2 regions of the Marinomonas sp. ef1 genome follow, and region 2 is predicted to be linked to the other one. Evidence: predicted binding sites of a transcription regulator. Region 2 holds the regulator's gene; the other holds the start of a gene.

Region 1 (7,366 bases), on a different contig from region 2:
ACTAAGTGCAAGAGCATCACCATTTTTAGCCTGTAAGCTTAAACCTGCGGCAGCACCCGCTGTAGGGGTAAAACGAAAAACGTCATCATGATCAATCGTATTAAAATCACCGACTCGAATATCTAAACCCAAGTCTGCGACTTTGTAATAGCCATTGCTATCAGGTGTCATAATTGATGGGTCAAAGATAGTAGATTGACCAACAGACTTACCGTTTAAATCGTATTTTGTGATAGCAAATCTATCATCATCAGTTCTAGTAAGTTCATAGGTATTAGTGGTAATTTTAGACGCTTCTCCTGCCGAGACTCTGACAGAAATATCAGATAGTTTATTAGTATTATCCGGACTGGAGTAAATACTAATTGCCCCCAATGCAAAGAGATCTTTACCAAAGTTTCCATTCGCATCAAGCCCTTTAGCATTCTGGGTGTTCATAGCGTCTGATATGGAAATAGCATGCTGGCCCAAAGTACGACCCGAATACTCACTAAATTCGGATCGAAAATCCACCAATCCGCCAACGCTACCGCCTAACCTTTCGGTTTTCAGAGCAACATTGTAGTTTCCAAAGCTCACAACCAAATCAATTTTCTTTGGATTTAACGAATTAGGAATTACTTTTAATTCAGTGGGAGTTTGGTCCATTACCAAAGGCTGACCATTAGCCAGTTGAATCGTCATTAACCCTTTATCATTAAATTGGGCATCGATGTCTAAATATTTAGAAAGGTCTTTCGCTAACAACTCTTGCTGATCTCGCAATTCATTCGCAGGCGAAACAGACAAACCTTCTTCTCTTAGTATTTTGCTATTTAAATCAGAAATTTTTGTTGTAATCGCGTTTACATCTGTCAGAGATGTAGACAACTGCTGATCAACTAGGTTTTCCTGATCAGTCACCATACGTGAAAGCGTTTTATACTGATCAACAAGGTTATTTAAACTTGAATGAGCAAGCTGCCTTAATGAAGGCGAGGTAGGATCATTATTTGCTGCCTGCAACGCGCTAAATGCCTTATCCAGATAACCAGTAAGAGAAACGCTGTCTTCTGCAAGAAGGCTATCAGATGCAGTTAGTAGAGAGTGGTAGGTATCGTGATATGAAAAATCAGAAGTATCAGAACGCACTTGAGCGCTAACAAAATTATCAACAAGGCGTGAGGTATCACGAAGCACAACGCCGCCAACAGGTGAACTAGTGGTATCTGTTCTTTGACGACTATAGCCCTCTGTATCCACATTGGCTGTATTTTGCCCAGTCGTATTAATACGGGCATTACTAGACAGTAGTCCAGACAAACCAATTGAATATAAATTTGAGCCCATAGCTCACACCCCTAGTACGTTTTTCAAAATAACCTTGAACTCTTCTTTAGCTCTATCGGCTATTAATGCAAGAACTTTACCAAAGCTGAGAATTGAGTGGTTTTATTATTACAAACCTTGAAACCACTTACTTGAAAGGATGTTGTCGATTTTTTCGGAGTACTTTGGATCCGTTGCGTAGCCGCCTTTTTGCAAAGAAGCGGCAAACATTGACGCGTCATCCCCAGCCCGCAAGGCATCTTTATACCGCTCACTAGAAGATAAAAAATTCGCATAATCATCAAAGCTTTGCGAAAAAGAATCATAAGCACGAAACGCTGCTTTTTCACGCTTGGCCACACCATCACGAAACTCTAAGGTATTTACAACCGCCCTATCGCCTTGCCAACGATTATCCGCTTTTATACCGAATAGATTAAAACTCGCTGCGCCGTCTTCTTTAGCAATCGGATATTTCCCCCAGCCAGTCTCTAATGCTGCTTGAGCCAATATTGCTTTGGGATTAACGCCAAGTTTTTCAGCGGCCTGCTGAGCATGTGGCCATAGGTTTTCAACAAACTCATCAGGCGACCCGAACACCACAGAAAGTGCTGAGGGTGCGGAAGAAGACCCAGTAGAGGAAATATTTAGGGATTTTTGCTCCACCTCCTGCTGAACTGATTGTATAAATTCAGTAGAAGCACGGTGGGCCAAAGCTTGAATTCGAACCAAGTCTTGTTTGGCGACCTGATTCAAAAAATCAGTATCTCCTCGTTCTTTCGCTTCAGGCGAACTACTCCGACCTTGCTGTTGAGTTTGGTACTGACGAATCAGAGCCTCGGATAGTCCTATACCACCAGACTGAGCCATACTCTGAGACATCTGTGAATCCATCATCTCTTGATATTGCTTGGTTTGAGCGCTGGAAAACAGGCCGCTACCAATCGCTTCATTCGTACTACGCATGTTTTTCAACAGCATATTAATAAAGATAGACTCAAACTGCTGAGCAACGTCTTTTAACGCAGCATCAGGATCTTTTTGCGCCTTGGTCTTTAAATCGGTTAGCGTAGAAAAATCAGCAAAAAAATCTTGCTTTGGCGGTACTGAGTTCATAACCAAGCCTATATCACCACTAAATCAGCGTTAATCGCACCGGCTTGCTTTAAGCCTTCCAAGATCGCCATAACATCACCTGGTGCAGCACCGACTTGATTGACTGCACGAACAATGTCATTAAGCGAAGCACCTGGATCAAACACAAACATATGACCGCTATTTGGCGCTATTTCAATACCTTCTCGTGGTGACACAATAGTCTGTCCACCAGTGACCGTGCCGTCTTTTCCGACAACCGGCGGCACTTCTTTAATAGTCACCGTCAAGCTACCATGCGTAATCGCAGCTGGAGATACTTTAACGTGCTGACCAATAATAATGGTTCCAGTACGAGAGTTAACCACGATGCGCGCACGCTCTTCAGCCACTTCAACATCTAGGTTTTCCAGAATTGATAAATAGGTAACCCGCTGACTCGAATCTCTTGGTGCAGACACTCTAATCGATGTAGCGTCTAGTGTCGTCGCCACACCTGGTCCTAAAAGATTATTAATTTTATCAGTGACTTGTTTTGCTGTTGTAAAGTCTGGGCGATTAAGGTTAAACGTCAAGGTGTCACCCGTATTAAAACTACTGGGAACGATACGCTCTACACTTGCGCCATTGGGTATACGACCAACTGTAGGGACATTGCTTGTGGTTCGCGACCCATCAGCCCCATTGGCACCCAAACCACCAACAACTAAATTGCCTTGAGCAATCGCGTAAACCGCGCCATCAGCACCTTTTAATGTGGATAAAAGCAGCGTCCCACCACGTAACGCACTCGCGTTGCCAATAGATGAAACTGTCACATCAATTTTTTGACCTGGTTTAGAGAAAGCAGGCAAAGTAGCCGTTAAAGAGACCGCTGCAACATTTTTAGACGTAGCATTCACACCCTCTGGCAAGGTCACACCAAAACGAGACAGCATACTAGCAAAGCTCTGATTGGTAAAAGCTGTACTATCACCTGTTCCATTAAGACCAATCACCAAGCCATAACCAAACAATTGGTTTTCTCGGACGCCCTGAACACTAGCAATGTCCTTCAGACGCTCAGCCTGAACAGAAAAAGATAAAAAATATAAGACAATTAGCGCTATGTGCTTCATCACATCACCTATTGAAAGGAGCAAACCTCTCAGTTGTTAGATCATTAAATTAATAAGGCATATCACTAGAGTTAAGTAAACGACTCACCCAACCTTGCTCGCTTCCTGCGGCAACATCTCCGGTTCCAGAATACGTAATTCTCGCATCCGCAACACGTTCAGATTCTACTGTATTGTTTGGAGAGATATCTTGTTTACGCACCACCCCAGAGAAACGAATGTATTCGTCTCCTTGATTTAAACGTAGCCATTTCTCTCCACGCACTGCCAACAAGCCATTTGGATAGGCTCTATAGACAGTCACAGAAATCGTTCCACTTAAACTATTATTTTGATTCGCCGATGCATTTCCTGAAAAATCAGTTCCTTGCTGAGGGAGCGTTGTATCTACTTTTAACTCTTGACCTAATACTGTCGGATTTTCAATCGTTGCCGAAGAGGACTTAGAAACAGTTGCAGCATTAGCTTTCGTTGACGTCGTAGTTTCATTCAAATTAATGGTTAAGATGTCACCCACTTTACTGGCTTTCTGATCTCCGAAAAATACATCCCCCATACTGGTCTGGTAAATACCGCCAGTTGGTGCTTGCGAAGGATTCATACCATTCGGGTACACTGGCGCATAATAAGGATCATCCGACTGAATGGATTGACTAATACTAGGTCCATTTAATGGGTCATTAGGATCTGGTACAAAACCTTTACGCGGAACATCTGATGAAGGCTCTGCTGGTGTTTCACTATTATCACCAGCAACTGCGTCAATAACCGCATCAGTTGCAGCCGCAGCAGCTCCAGCCGCTGCTGCATTGGCAACCGCTTGTTCGTTAACATCCCAAGAGAGACAACCAGACAAACAAGCACTTAACAAAACCAAGAACGCAAATTTAATCTTCATCATATTCCACACGTTACTATAACTGCTGTATTGCAAAGCTCATCATACCATCGGCAGATGCTATGACTTTTGAGTTCATTTCATAGGCCCGCTGCGTCGTGATCATATTGACAAGTTCTTCAATAGAATTGACGTTGGAGGCCTCAAGCATTCCCTGAGCTATAGTACCTAATGAGTCAGTTCCAGGTACACCAACTAATGGCGGACCACTAGCATTTGTCTCAGTAAAAATATTCTGTCCTGAAGCACTTAACCCAGTTGGGTTTATAAAACCAGCAATATTAAGAGCACCGACCTGCTGAGCATCAGCATCGCCATTTTTACGCACAGACACAACACCATCTTCTGCAATCATGATTTCAATCACATCAGGATCAATTTGAATCCCGGGTTCAACCACCAAGCCGCCCGATGTCGCAAGCTGTCCCTGACTATTTAATTGAAGACTACCATCACGTGTATAAGCGATAGTGCCATCAGGTTGCAATACTTGTAAAAAGCCTTTGCCTTGGATAGCAATATCAAGCTGTCTATCCGTCATATTATAGTCACCATTGGAGAAGTCTTTTTGCGTTGCTCCAACTTTTACACCAGTACCTAACTGCAAACCTGATGGGAGTTCAGCATTCTGAGCACTCAAACCACCCGGTGCACGTACGGTTTTGTACATCAGATCTTCAAATACAGCTCTATCTTTCTTAAATGCAGTTGTCGAAACGTTTGCCAAGTTGTTGGCTACTACGTTTAACTGCTTATCCATCGCACTCAAACCGGTTTTACTGACCCATAATGCTGAATTCATAAAAGCCTCTTATTTAATTCCGTTAAATTCTTTACGTTATTTGTTAAGCACTTGCAGATTGCTCTTAAGACGTACGCTGTAGTATACGAGCTGAAGAGTCTGCGTTGTTTCTAATTGAATCCATCATCTTCACGTTCATTTCGAAGCGGCGCGCTAAGTTCATAATATGCGTCATCTCTTCAACCGCATTAACATTGCTGCCTTCGATGAAACCACTTACTAGCTGTACATTAGGATCAACCTCATAAGTCTGACCATCGCGCGAATGAATCAAACCATCTTCTTCTTTGCGTAAATTTTGTTTATCAGGATTAACCAATTTAATCTGATTAAGCACTGCAACTTCGTTGTTTGCGCCACCTTGAGGAACAATAGAAATAGAACCATCGGCAGTAATGTTAATACTATCTGCAGGTGGCAAAAATATAGGCCCATCTATACCAGCAACTGGCAAACCTCGTCCTGTTACTAATTGCCCTGCGGCATTAATTTGGAAGTCGCCAGCTCGAGTGTAAGCCTCTTGCCCACTTTCATCATAAACAGCAATAAAACCCTCTCCGGCAACCGCAACGTCCAAATTCCTACCAGTCTGTATCATGTCACCTTGGGTGTAACGTGTGGCTGGATTCTCTGTCATCGCATAGACACGACTAGGATGATAGTCACCATATACCTGCATAGAGCGAGCTTGTTCGAAATCAGAACGAAAGCCAGTCGTACTCACGTTCGCCAGATTGTTAGCGTGTATTGTTTGAGCATTCATGGTTTGTACACCACCACTCATTGCTAAATATAAGGCCTTATCCACTACAATTCTCCCAGAAGAATTTACATAACTAAGGTAACTACTATCAAAAAACGTACCAACTTATAAAAACAATAAAAAAAGCAAAAAAAAGCCGAAACAGCGAGGCTGTTCCGGCATCAAATCTTCTCTCTCCAGAAAATTAGCGGAGGTTAATTATCGTCTGTGTGACAGTATTTTCTGTTTCTAACGTTTTACTGTTCGCTTGGTAATTACGCTGCGCCTCAATAAGCGCAACCAATTCAGACGTAAGATCAACGTTAGACTCTTCTAACGCGCCCCCTTGAATTTTTCCAAATGTTCCTGTATTCGGACGACCAATGTCAGCAGGACCAGAACCCTTACTTGCCAGCCAAGAAGTATGTCCTGACGGCATAAGTCCGTCCGTACTGTCAAATGTTGCCAAGGCAATCTGGCCAAGAGTTGCCGTTTGTTGGTTTGTATAATTGGCCATTAAGAAGCCATCACTATCAAACGATACGCCTTGCAACTCGCCAGCAGAAAAACCGTTCTGATCAAAATTATCTGTATTATTTAAAGCAAACTGCGTCGAACCGGTTAAGTCCAATGGTGTAATTTGACCTCGATTAGTTGGATCTATCCCCGAAATCTCTAACGTAATTGGTTGCGCAACACCAAAAGGAGGAAGTCCACGGTAAGACCCCAACAAATTACCAGCAGCATCAAAAGAGACTGTAGTATTTTTTTCTAAATACCGCGTATCTTCACCTGTCAAAGGATCGGTATAGCTTTCCTCACCATCCAAAGTAACGCGTAGTTCGTAGGTATTATTTTCACCTTGTTTAATAAAATAATACCCCAGCGTGTGAGTCTCACCCAAAGAATCAAAGACGGTTCTTGTATTACCATAGTTGTAAGTCTCAGGACTCAGCGGATCAAAAACTTCTCGAGCAACAGCACTAGGCTCTCGCATCTCTGCTGGAGTAAGAGCAGAGGCTATGGCAACACCACCCAATGTTCCAGCGATAGCTAAAGGCGTTTTCGTTCCAGTAGCGATATCTGCTTCACCAGGCTCCGTTGCACCAAGATACAGAAGCTCAAACGGCTGCTCTTCTGTACCATCGCCGTTATAATCAGTACCACCTTCCGCAGAGTTAAAAGTAGCGAAAGTTTCACCCAAGAACGCAGCACCAGTATCATCAGTCAGGTTTCCATCAACTGTGGCATTTACTTTATAAGTATTAGGCAACTCACTTTTTGAATAATAGTAAGTAACAATGTGTGTTTTACCATTGCCGTCTGCGACACCTTGAGTTTGGGTGAAGTTATAAGTATCTGGATTCAACGGGTCAAAATCCGCTTTAATAAAAGCAGGTATG
Region 2 (7,366 bases):
TGGTTGCTCAGTTATTGGCTTATGTATATCAGCTGCGTAACGCTCGTATGGGGGCGCCACGCCCAGAAACGATGCCAAACTTAGATGTGCCTGATGAATTTCAGTGGGACGGTAGTTGATCATGTTTTGTAGTTATTCTTCCAATAAGGATGTCGTGTGAATTTTGACCGCGGTCGGCTTACTGGGCAGGTTCAGAGTATTTTTAGTGGGAATTTAGGTATTCCTATCTTGTTGTTGTCGCTTTTAGCGATGATGATCTTACCCATCCCCGCTTTTTTATTAGACGTTCTTTTTACCTTTAATATTGCCTTGGCCATTGTTGTTTTATTGGTTGCTATTTATTCAATGCGGCCTTTAGATTTTGCTGTGTTCCCCACTGTTTTGTTGGTGTCTACGTTAATGAGGTTGGCTCTTAACGTGGCGTCTACTCGTGTGGTTTTGTTGAATGGTCATGAAGGTGGTGATGCTGCTGGTAAGGTGATTCAGGCCTTCGGCGAGGTAGTTATCGGTGGTAACTACGTTGTTGGTTTTGTTGTGTTTGCTATTTTGATGATCATCAACTTTGCCGTAGTGACAAAGGGTGCTGGTCGTATCTCCGAAGTAAGTGCGCGCTTTACCTTGGATGCTATGCCGGGTAAGCAGATGGCCATTGATGCCGATTTGAATGCAGGCATGATCGATGCTGATCAGGCTAAGCAGCGTCGTATAGAAATTGCATCCGAAGCTGAGTTTTATGGTTCTATGGATGGTGCCTCAAAATTCGTAAAAGGGGATGCTGTTGCTGGTTTGCTTATTCTCGGTATCAATATAATTGGTGGTTTATCCATTGGTATGGCGCAGCATGATCTTTCGTTCTCGGAAGCCATTGAGCGTTATTCGTTATTGACTATTGGTGACGGCTTGGTTGCTCAGCTCCCATCTTTAATGCTGTCGACTGCTGCAGCAATAATGGTGACCCGTGTTAATGAAACGGGCGATATGGGTTCCCAGATTGTTCGTCAGATGTTTGGGTCATCAAAGGCTTTATATGTTGCTGCTGGTGTGATGACTATTATGGGAATTGTCCCAGGTATGCCGCATTTTTCTTTCTTATCGTTGGCGGCTTGTTTGGGTGGTCTTGCTTATTTTCTTGAGTACAGAAAGAAACAGAAGCCTAAACCAGGTCCAAAAAGTACCGGTAAGACTTCCTCTGATAATCTTGCGCCAGCAGAAGTGAAAGATCTTAGTTGGGATGATGTTGCGCCGGTTGATATGCTTGGTTTAGAGGTGGGTTATCGTTTGATACCTTTGGTGGATAAGACTCAGGGTGGTGAGTTGTTAGCTAGAATCAAAGGTGTGCGTCGAAAGCTGTCGCAGGATTTGGGTTTTTTAGTACCAAGTGTACATATTCGAGATAACTTAGATTTGATGCCGAATGCCTATCGGGTAACTCTTATGGGAGTTAGTTTGGCAGAGGCGGAAGTTCATCCAGATAAAGATTTGGCAATCGATCCTGGGCAGGTATTTGGCTCGATTGATGGTATCGCGGGTAAAGATCCATCGTTTGGTTTGGATGCGGTCTGGATTGATCCTAAGAAAAGGGATCAGGCGCAAACTTATGGCTATACTGTTGTCGATGTAAGTACTGTGGTTGCGACTCATATTAACCAGATTATGCATAAGCATGCCTATGAATTGATTGGTCATGATGAGGTTCAACAGTTGCTGAGTTTGTTGAAGCAATATAATCCTAAATTGGCTGAAGAATTGGTGCCAAATACTATACCGTTGAGTGTTCTTCTGAAGGTGTTGCAGAACTTATTGATAGAAGGTGTTCCTTTAAGAGATATGCGAACTATTGCGGAGTCGATTATGGGAGTGCAGCCGAAAACTCAAGATCCAATGATATTGACTGCGGCGGTGCGGACGTCATTATCTCGCTTGATTATTCAGACATTGGCGGATGGCGTTGAAGAGATTCCTGTGTTAACGCTAGAACCTAAATTGGAAAAAATGCTTATGCAGACTGTTCAGCAAAGTCAGCAGTCTGGTATTAAGAATGAAGAAGCACTGATTTTAGAGCCGCAAATGGCCGAACAGTTGCAGGCTTCGTTGCGGCAGTCGGCAGAGCAGCAAGAAGCAATGGGAAATACTCCTATCTTAATTGTGTCAGCGCCTATACGTCCTATGTTGGCGCGTTTTATGCGTTATGGTATGGTGAATATGTCAGTGCTTTCATATCAAGAAGTGCCAGATCATAAACGCATTACTGTGGTGGGTGTTATAGGTCAATAAGATCTACCTATTAACGTGATGGATTGTATCTATATTTATTGTAATCTTTCGGGTAAGCTATGGATTTGTAAGAAAAATAAACTGGAAGGATTAAGTTATTCATGCAAATTAGGCGGTTTAGAGCACCTGACATGCGGCAAGCGATACGGAAGGTTCGTGATGCTGTAGGCCCTGATGCGGTCATTTTGTCAAATCAACGTCTGCCTACCGGTGAGATAGAAATAGTTGCTGCTCTAGATTATGATGGATCCTTGCCTTCTAGTATGACTTCTAAACGGTCATCTGCGCCTCGTTCTGAACAATATGTTGACCCAAGTGCTGACTATTTAGAGCGCATAGAAAGAGCGAAGCAGCAGACGCCGCCTCAGGTTTCCTCACCTTCATATTCTGAAAAACGTCCTACAGCACAGTTTGAAATGCCACCCTTGTCAAGTGACAGAGAAGATCCTGCAGTTGAGGAAGCTTTGTCTATTCGCAATAGTGATAGTGCTAAGCAATTACGAGACATGGAACTTGAGTTGAAAAATGTTCGAGCTATGCTCGAGCAGCGTCAGCAAAATGAAAGCCGATCCGAAGCAAAAGAAAATGCAGTTGAGCTACGTGCCCGCGAAAAATTAAAAGGTCTAGGCTTATCAGATTTTGTTGTTTCTAGGTTGATTGACGATATTGATTTAAAAGGCCGTGAAGATGACTGGAACCGGTTGTTGGCTCATTTGGCAGATTATATTCCTATTCGCTCTAGCTCTTCAGAACTTAGAGGCTGCATAGCATTCATGGGGCCTACCGGAGTAGGGAAGACAACAACGATTGGTAAGATTGCTGCTCAGCATGTTTTAAAACATGGTTCTGAGGGTGTTGTTTTAATTACTACTGATACCTATCGTATTGCAGCGCATGAGCAATTACGAACTTTTGGCCGTATTCTAAATGTGCCAGTTGAAGTGGTTAATGAATATTCAGATCTAAATGAAGTATTAGCAAAATACGCTAATTATTCTTTAGTGCTTGTTGATACTGCAGGCATGAACCCAAGAGATTCAAATCTTGAACGACAGCTTTTAATGATGAAGCGTGCGCGAGCAAGTCTTAAAAAATTACTAGTATTACCATGTACAAGCCAAAGACAAGTATTAAAAACAGTTGTAGATGTTTATTCTCAAGTTCAATTAGATGGCTGTGTTTTAAGTAAACTTGATGAATCTGCTTCACTTGGTGAGGCTATTAGTGTAGTTATTGAGGAAGGTCTTCCTGTTGTATATATAGCAGATGGACAAAGAATTCCTGATGATATCGAGCCAGCTAGGGCGCATAACTTGATTAGTAGGGCTGTATATACTGCAGAACATTACAGTCAGCTTTATGGGTCACTAAAGTATGGTAGTTAGTAAAATTTTGTTATTACTGAAAGCGTTGCGCCAAACTATGTAGTACAGTTAGTTAGCGCAACTAACTTAAATGGTAAAGGTTGCTTAGACTATTTTATGCAGACCAAAAATGGATATAACACTTACTCTAAAAAAGCGACGCTTTCGATTGATGCGATTGTTGAGCAGTATGGGTATTTGGTAAAGAAAATTGCTTATCATCTATTAGCGCGTTTGCCTGATAGCGTGGATGTCGATGATTTAATTCAAGCTGGCATGATGGGGTTGATTGAGGCGTATAAACGGTTTGAGTCGACTAAAGGTGCTAGCTTTGAAACTTACGCAGGTATTCGAATTCGCGGCTCCATCATGGATGAAGTGCGAAAAACTGATTGGGCACCTCGTTCTGTTCGACGTAATGGAAGAGCTGTTGCTAATGCGATTAAAGAATTAGAGGCCAAGTTAGGTCGAGAGGTGTCTGATATGGAAGTGGCATCTCATATGAATATAAGTATGGATGAATATCATGAAATGATTCATTCATCTATGTCGACCCAGTTGTTTAGCTATGAAGAAATGCTAGACTCTGATACAAATAATTTAGACAGTATTGAATCTGAGGTAGAAAATGCACCTTATTCGCTAGTAGAGGAGGGTGGTTTTCAAAATCAATTAGCAAAAGAAATTGATGATTTACCTGAAAGAGAAAAGTTGGTTTTGTCTCTTTATTATAATGAAGAACTCAACTTGAAAGAAATTGGTGCTGTATTAGGCGTCAGTGAATCAAGAGTCAGTCAAATTCATAGTCAAGCGGCTATGCGATTACGAGCTCGATTAAGCGATTGGCGAGATTAATTATGAGTTGTGGAATATTACCTTTGGGGTGTGGAGGTTGCATTGGATAAAAACATGAAGATCCTGATTGTTGATGATTTCTCGACAATGAGACGAATCATTAAAAACTTATTACGGGATTTAGGGTTTACCAATACAGTTGAAGCTGATGATGGAACAACTGCGTTGCCTATACTTCAAGCTGGAACAATTGATTTTCTTGTTACTGATTGGAATATGCCTGGCATGACTGGTATTGAGCTGCTTCGTGCAGTTCGTGCTGATGAAAAGTTGAAAAGCATTCCAGTTCTTATGGTAACGGCAGAAGCAAAGCGTGACCAAATTATTGCTGCAGCTCAGGCTGGAGTGAACGGTTACGTAGTTAAGCCTTTTACTGCGGTGGCTCTCAAAGAAAAAATTGAGAAAATATTCGAACGAATAGACGCTGCCAAATAGGGAAATTAGATGTCAAATGTATTGGGATCTGGACTAGTGGAATTTGAAAACCTAGTAAAAGATGGTGCTGTAGAGCTTTTAAATCACATTGAAGTCGGTGATTTCAGTGGTGCTATTAAAATCATCCAAGAGTTAAGTGAAGCTCGTCATAAAAGTTTTTATAACGAAGTGGGGTTTTTAACTCGAAGTCTGCATGATGCTATTCGTGATTTTCAGATTGACTCAATTGACTTAGTTGTCGGCGAAGGCGGAAAAGATTCTGCTACTAAAATCACTGATGCTTCTGATCGACTGAACTATGTTATTGAAACGACTAGTGCGGCTGCCAATAAAACGATGGACATGGTGGACAGTAGTGTTCCTGTGGCTAGTGAATTACAGAGTCAGGCAAGGGAACTGCGAAAAGACTGGAGTCGCTTAATTCAGCGAGACTTAACACCTCAAGAGTTTAGAGACTTGTATAAGCGTATTGATGTCTTTTTGTCTTATGCTGATGACAGTGCCACTACCTTGCATTCAAACCTCAACACAATTCTTCTAGAGCAAGGTTATCAAGACCTAACGGGTCAAGTAATCGCTAGAGTGAATGATTTAATTCGAGATGTAGAAGAAAAACTTGTGCATCTCGTTGCTGTTGCTGGACGCGTTGATAGTATCTCGGGGATTGAACACCAAGAGAAAGAGTCTGAACACGATGACACTCGTGGACATGGCCCAGCTATTAATAAACAAAACAACCCTGAAGTACTGAATAGTCAAGACGAAGTAGACGACTTGCTATCAAGTCTTGGTTTCTAGAAGGAGCTGAGGATGAGTTTCGAGGTCGATGAAGAGATTCTACAAGATTTTTTGGTAGAAGCTGGTGAAATTCTAGAGCAGCTTTCCGAACAACTGGTAGATTTAGAGCAAAATCCAGACGATAAGCAGCTGCTTAACGCGATTTTTCGTGGTTTCCACACTGTAAAAGGTGGTGCTGGATTTTTACAATTAACTGCTTTGGTTGATTGTTGCCATTATGCTGAAAACGTTTTTGATATTTTAAGAAACGGTCAGCGTAAAATAGATTCTGATTTGATGGATATTGTTTTACAGGCTCTTGATGCTGTAAATGAAATGTTCGATGCAGTACGTGCTGGCGGTGAGCCTGAACGTGCTTCACCAGAGTTAATTGCAGCACTTAGTGTGTATGCGAAGCCTCCAACTGCAGAAGAACTTGCAGGTGCTGCTGATGAAGAGTTAGATGAAGTTGAAGATGTTGCCGAAGAGCAAGATGATACTGATGTTGAAGAAACTGAAGACGTAGTTTCTGTAGCAGATGAATCTGTCGATATTTCTGACGATGAATTTGAATCTTTACTAGATGCCTTGGGTGATACTTCATCTGACGATAGTACTGAAAAAAGTGGCGTATCAACTGCTCCAAGAACGGACGACGAAATTACAGAAGATGAATTTGATGCATTGCTGAATCAACTTCATGGTAGTGGGGCGCCTGGAATTAATGATGATCCAGAAGATAGTACTAATTCAAGCGCTATTTCTTCTGACGAAATTACTGAAGACGAGTTTGAAGAGCTACTTGATAAGCTTCATGGCGAAACTCCAGCTTCAGGTAAAAAAGAAGACAAATCTAAAGCTGATACTAATGCTGCGGCATCTAGTGCAGGTGCAGAATCTGATTTAATTACTGAAGATGAATTTGAGTCTCTTTTAGATAGCTTACAAAGTAAAGGTGGAGCAGAAAAAGCAGAGGCTCCTACTGCAAAGCCTGAGCCTAAAGCAGCATCTGCTAAGCCAAAACCAGCGCCTAAACCTGTTCCGAAGCCTGCTCCTAAGGCTCCAGAGCCTGAAGCTGATAGCGTTAAAGAGAAAACGGCTAACGCACCTGTTACCCAAGAGGCAACGGTTCGCGTAGATACTAAACGTCTAGATGACATAATGAACATGGTGGGTGAGCTAGTATTAGTTCGAAACCGCCTTGTTCGATTGGGGCTTCAAAGTGAAGACGAGTCGATGGGGAAAGCAGTTGCTAACTTAGATGTTGTGACTGGTGATCTGCAAAACGCGGTAATGAAAACGCGTATGCAGCCTATCAAAAAAGTATTTGGACGTTTTCCACGAGTTGTTCGAGATCTTGCTCGTAATATGAAGAAAGAGGTTAACCTTGTTCTTCGTGGTGAAGAGACCGATCTAGATAAGAACTTAGTTGAAGCATTGGCTGATCCTTTAGTTCACTTGGTGCGTAATTCTGTAGATCATGGTGTAGAAGCGCCCGATGTTCGCGAAGCGAGCGGCAAGCCTCGAATGGGGACGGTAATTCTGTCTGCTGAACAGGAAGGTGATCATATCTTGCTATCCATCGAAGATGATGGTGCTGGTATGGATCCTAATCTGCTTAGAAGAAAAGCTGTTGAAAAAGGGGTAATGGATGCAGATGC

The links. The regulator FliA, encoded in region 2, starts transcription of late flagellar genes. The targets are predictions, from matches to a motif close to CTAAAGTTNNNNNNNNNNCNGCCGATA.
Region 1: the regulator FliA is predicted to act here: its motif matches at 1,383-1,409, upstream of flgK (flagellar hook-associated protein FlgK).

What each region holds. Positions count from the first base shown of each region.
Region 1 covers NZ_NHTT01000017.1:42,180-49,545, reverse strand. Annotated here, with positions in the region: gene flgK (flagellar hook-associated protein FlgK) at 1-1,329, opposite strand, end outside; gene flgJ (flagellar assembly peptidoglycan hydrolase FlgJ) at 1,438-2,424, opposite strand; gene CCS02_RS19130 (flagellar basal body P-ring protein FlgI) at 2,433-3,521, opposite strand; gene CCS02_RS19125 (flagellar basal body L-ring protein FlgH) at 3,571-4,422, opposite strand; gene flgG (flagellar basal-body rod protein FlgG) at 4,436-5,221, opposite strand; gene flgF (flagellar basal-body rod protein FlgF) at 5,286-6,029, opposite strand; gene CCS02_RS19110 (flagellar hook-basal body complex protein) at 6,169-7,366, opposite strand, start outside.
Region 2 covers NZ_NHTT01000021.1:28,759-36,124, forward strand. Annotated here, with positions in the region: gene flhB (flagellar biosynthesis protein FlhB) at 1-119, shown strand, start outside; gene flhA (flagellar biosynthesis protein FlhA) at 157-2,274, shown strand; gene flhF (flagellar biosynthesis protein FlhF) at 2,376-3,659, shown strand; gene CCS02_RS20440 (RNA polymerase sigma factor FliA) at 3,756-4,493, shown strand; gene CCS02_RS20445 (chemotaxis response regulator CheY) at 4,548-4,928, shown strand; gene CCS02_RS20450 (protein phosphatase CheZ) at 4,938-5,726, shown strand; gene CCS02_RS20455 (chemotaxis protein CheA) at 5,739-7,366, shown strand, end outside.